2 regions of the Microtetraspora malaysiensis genome follow, and region 2 is predicted to be linked to the other one. Evidence: predicted binding sites of a transcription regulator. Region 2 holds the regulator's gene; the other holds the start of a gene.
The links. The regulator HrcA, encoded in region 2, represses chaperone genes, less so after heat shock. The targets are predictions, from matches to a motif close to TTGGCACTCTCNNNNNGAGAGTGCCAA.

Region 1 (2,393 bases), 3.1 Mb from region 2:
GTTGATCAGGATGTAGGCGTCCTCAAGGACCGACTCCATGCGCTCGAGGTCGGTCGCCATGTGCGGCGACAGGTACCCCTTGTCGAACTGGAGGCCCTCGGTGAAGTCCAGCTCCAGACCCATGGAGTTGGACTCCTCGACGGTGATGACACCGTCCTTGCCCACCTTGTCGAACGCCTCGGCGATCAGCTCACCGATCTTCGCGTCCTGGGCCGAGATCGTCGCCACGTTGGCGATCTCCTGCTTGTCGGCGACCGGACGGGCGCCGTCGAGCAGCTTGTCGCTGACGGCCTTGGCCGCCGTGTCGATGCCCCGCTTGAGCGACATCGGCTGCGCGCCGGCGGCGACGTTGCGCAGGCCCTCGCGGACCATCGCCTGAGCCAGCACGGTGGCGGTGGTCGTGCCGTCGCCCGCGATGTCGTTGGTCTTGGTCGCCACTTCCTTGGCGAGCTGGGCGCCGAGGTTCTCGTACGGCTTCTCCAGCTCGACCTCGCGAGCGATGGTGACACCGTCGTTGGTGATCGTGGGAGCACCGAACTTCTTGTCGATGACCACGTTCCGGCCGCGGGGGCCGAGCGTAACCTTCACGGCGTCCGCGAGGGCGTTCACGCCACGCTCAAGAGCGCGCCGCGCGTCCTCCTCGAACTCCAGGATCTTGGGCATTCACGTCTCCTTATGAGAGCGCCGGAGCCCCGGGAACGGACGTCCCGGGGCTCCTCATGCTTCTGCGCGGCCTACTTCTCGATGATGGCGAGCACGTCACGGGCCGAGAGCACCAGGTACTCCTCGCCGCCGTACTTGACCTCGGTGCCGCCGTACTTGCTGTAGAGGACGATGTCGCCCTCCTTGACGTCGAGCGGAATACGCTTCTCGCCGTCCTCGTCCCAGTTGCCCGGGCCCACCGCGAGGACCTTGCCCTCCTGCGGCTTCTCCTTGGCGGTGTCCGGGATGACCAGACCGGAAGCGGTGGTCTGCTCGGCCTCAAGCGGCTGGACCACGATGCGGTCACCAAGCGGCTTAACGGGAACCTTAGTGGCGGTCGTCACGATCGGACCTCCCCTTCAGATTGCGATGAATGAGCTGAAGAGGCGACCAGCGGCCTGCCGTCGCGGGTGTCAGACCTGCCTCGTCGCTGTTGGCACTCTCGCTAGGCGAGTGCCAACACGAAACAGTATGCAAGGGGACCCTGACAGTCAACACGAACCCCCGCCGCAGGTCAGCTACGGCGTGCCGCTGTGTCTATTGCGCTCGCTCCGCTCGCGCGGGCTCGGAGCGCCCTCAGGCGATGTCTTCCCTCGTCTCTGTGTCTATTGCGCTCGCTCCGCTCGCGCGGGCTCGGAGCGCCCTCAGGCGATGTCTTCCCTCGTCACTCGGGGCCTCGTCCCTCAGCCCACTCGATCCTCAGTCCAGACACCGCCGCGCCCCTCGCGCCCCACTGTTGGCTTTCTCACCGTGACGGCTCTCACAGTGCTTATTTGCGCTCGCTCCGCTCGCGCGGGCTCGGAGCGCCCTCAATCGATGTCTTCCCTCGTCACTCGGGGCCTCATCCCTCAGCCCACTCGTTCCTCAGTCCAGACACCGCCGCGCCCCGAGCGTGATGATTGGGCCCCCTAACGATCGATGGCGCCCGCGCGGGCTCGGAGCGCCCTCAGGCCAGGCACCGGCGCGCCCCTCGCGGGTGGGTTGGGTTGGGGAGGGCGATAGCGTCGGGAGGCGTGGACCTTGAGGCGTTCCGGGCGCTGATGACACCGGAGGGGCGTACCGCACTGGCCGAGGCCGTACGGGTGACGAGCGAGGGGCTCAATCCGGTGGCGGCGGCGACCAGGCTGCGGCGCTCGTACGAACCGGCGCTGACCTCGGCCGCCCTCACCCAGGCGGCCCTCCGGCGGCGGGCGGAGGCCAAGTTCGGCGTGGACGCCGCCCTGATGTACTTCACCCCGCACGGCCTGGAACAGGCGACCCGGACCGAGGTGGCCGCGCACCGCGCCCGCCGCGTCGCCGCCGCCGTGCCCGCCGGAGCCGGAGCGACCCCGGCGATCGGGACGGCGGGGCCGCGCGTGCTCGACGTGTGCTGCGGGATCGGCGGTGACCTGATCGCCCTCACCCGGGCGGGCTGCGCCGTGGACGCCGTGGACCTCGACCCGCTCACCGCCGAGGTCGCCCGGGCCAACGCCGCCGCGCTCGATCTCTCCCACCTGGCCACGGCTCGTACGGCCGACGCCGCCGACACCGACCCGTCCGCGTACGACGTGCTGTTCGCCGACCCGGCCAGGCGCGGGGCGCGCGGAAGGGTCTTCGACCCCATGGCCTACTCGCCCACGTGGCCGGTGACGCTTGAGCTGGCCTCTCGCGCTCCGGCGGCCTGCCTCAAGGTCGCGCCGGGCATCCCGTAC
Region 2 (2,393 bases):
GCCGTGGGGAGGGCGATCATCGCGACCGCGCCGCCGACCACCTTGCCCACGCTGCCGATGAGCTCTTTGCCGACGCCGAACTTGACGCCCTCGCCCGTGCAGGAGACCTGGTAGTCGCCCGCGGCCGGGGCGCCGATCTGGAAGACCATCTCCCAGGTGGTCCCGTCGTACGTGATGCTCTGGGTGCCGCTCGGCCGGGTGAGGCGGACGTCCAGGCCCGGCGCGCCCTCGACCTTGCAGCTCACGTCCGCCGCCTGCTCCGCCGAGGCGTAGATCGCGGGCCTGTCCTTCGGGTCGAGCCGCACGCTCACCGACTCGCCGGTGGCGAACGTCGCGAGCGAGGCGGCGTCCTTGACGGCGGAGCCCAGCCCGCGGGCGAAACCGGCCACGCCCACGACCAGCAGCACGACGAAGAGCACCCAGGCGAGGACGATCCACAGGATTCGCGGCCGCACCGGGCCCGGCGACGGCGGCGGGCCGTACCCGCCCGGCGCGTACGGCCCGGCCTGCGAAGGGTCGTAGGGCGTGCCGACGGCGCCCAGCGGCGGCATGGCCTGCGCGTACGGCGGCGACGGCGCGTGGCCGTCACCGGGGAAGGGGTTGTGGTTGTCGGTCATGACCGGGACCCTAGCGAGGGCAACTTGTGAGGCGATTGCGGGCAGCTTGTGTAGTCGGCCCGATTGGTGTTATCGCACCCCGTGGGCGGTAGCCGTACACTTGGCACTCGGGAACACGGAGTGCCAGACAGCGTGTTCCCGATGCACAGGGAGGTGACACTTTGCTCGACGAACGCAAGCTGGCCGTGCTCCGCGCCATCGTCGAGGACTACGTGTCCACCAATGAGCCGGTCGGGTCCAAGGCCCTCGCCGACAGGCACCACCTCGGCGTCTCGCCGGCCACGATCCGCAACGACATGGCGGCGCTGGAGGAGCAGGGATACATCCACCAGCCGCACACCAGCGCGGGACGGGTGCCGACGGACAAGGGATACCGCCTGTTCGTCGACCGCCTCTCGCAGATCAAGCCGCTGTCCGCGGCGGAACGCCGGGCGATCGAGACCTTCCTCGCCGGCGCCGTGGACCTCGACGAGATCGTCATGCGGACGGTTCGGTTGCTCGCCCAGCTCACGCGGCAGGTCGCCGTCGTGCAGTACCCCTCGCTGACCCGCTCGACGGTCCGGCACGTGGAGATCGTGCCGGTGGCGGAGCGGCGGGTCATGCTGGTGTTGATCACGAACACCGGCCGGGTCGAGCAGCGGGTGATCGAGCTGCCCGAGCCGGTGGCGGACGACCGCGTCGCCCACCTGCGCGCCGTGCTGAACTCCTGCCTGGACGGCTGCGGCCTGTCCGATGTGCCGGATACGGTGGCGGAGCTCCCTGACAGGCTGCCGATCGAGGATCGGCCGGTGGCCGCGACCATCCTGTCAGTGCTGCTGGAGACCCTGGTCGAGCGGCACGAAGAGAAGATTGTTTTCGCCGGCGCCGCCAACCTCGCGGCCCCCGACTTCAGCGTGGGCCTGCGCGCGGTGCTTGAGGCGCTGGAGGAGCAGGTCGTGCTGATGCGGTTGCTCGGCGAGACCGATGACCTGCCGGGGCTGACCGTGAGGATCGGCTCCGAGAACCCGTACACCGGACTTCGCGGCACCTCGATCGTGGCCGCGGGGTACGGTGCGGGCGACAAGGAACTGGCCCGGCTTGGAGTGCTGGGCCCGACGCGAATGGACTATCCGGTGACGATGGGTGCGGTGCGCGCGGTGGCGCGCTACGTCGGCCAGATCCTGGCGGGGTCGTAAGTGGCCAAGGACTATTACGCGACCCTCGGGGTCCGGCGGGACGCCAGCCAGGAAGAGATCAAGAAGGCTTATCGCCGCCTTGCCCGCGAGCTGCACCCGGACGTCAATCCTGACCCGGAGACGCAGGAGCGGTTCAAGGACATCACGCAGGCCTACGAGGTCCTGTCCGACACCAACAAGCGCCAGATGTACGACCTCGGAGCCGATCCGTTCAGCTCCGGCGCGGGTGCCGGGGCCGGCGGGTTCGGCGCCGGGTTCCCGTTCAGCGACATCATGGACGCCTTCTTCGGCAGCGCCGGAGGCGCCCGTGGGCCGCGTTCCCGGGCCAGGCGCGGCCGCAACGCGACGATCCGGGTCGAGCTCGACCTGGCGGAGACCGCTTTCGGCACCACCCGCGAGATCGTGGTCGACACCGCGGTGCTGTGTGACGTGTGCCAGGGCTCCGGCGCCGCCGAGGGCACCCACCCCGACACGTGCGACATGTGCCACGGCCGGGGTGAGGTCTCGCAGGTGACCCGCTCGTTCCTCGGCCAGGTGATGACCTCGCGGCCGTGTCCGCAGTGCGGCGGCTACGGCAGCGTCATCCGCAACCCCTGCCTGG

Region 1: the regulator HrcA is predicted to act here: its motif matches at 1,136-1,162, upstream of groES (co-chaperone GroES).

The regions. Positions count from the first base shown of each region.
Region 1 covers NZ_CP191998.1:1,375,406-1,377,798, reverse strand. Annotated here, with positions in the region: gene groL (chaperonin GroEL) at 1-663, opposite strand, end outside; gene groES (co-chaperone GroES) at 735-1,046, opposite strand; gene ACQP1V_RS06995 (THUMP-like domain-containing protein) at 1,716-2,393, shown strand, end outside.
Region 2 covers NZ_CP191998.1:7,446,873-7,449,265, reverse strand. Annotated here, with positions in the region: gene ACQP1V_RS34845 (hypothetical protein) at 1-617, opposite strand, end outside; gene hrcA (heat-inducible transcriptional repressor HrcA) at 779-1,792, shown strand; gene dnaJ (molecular chaperone DnaJ) at 1,793-2,393, shown strand, end outside.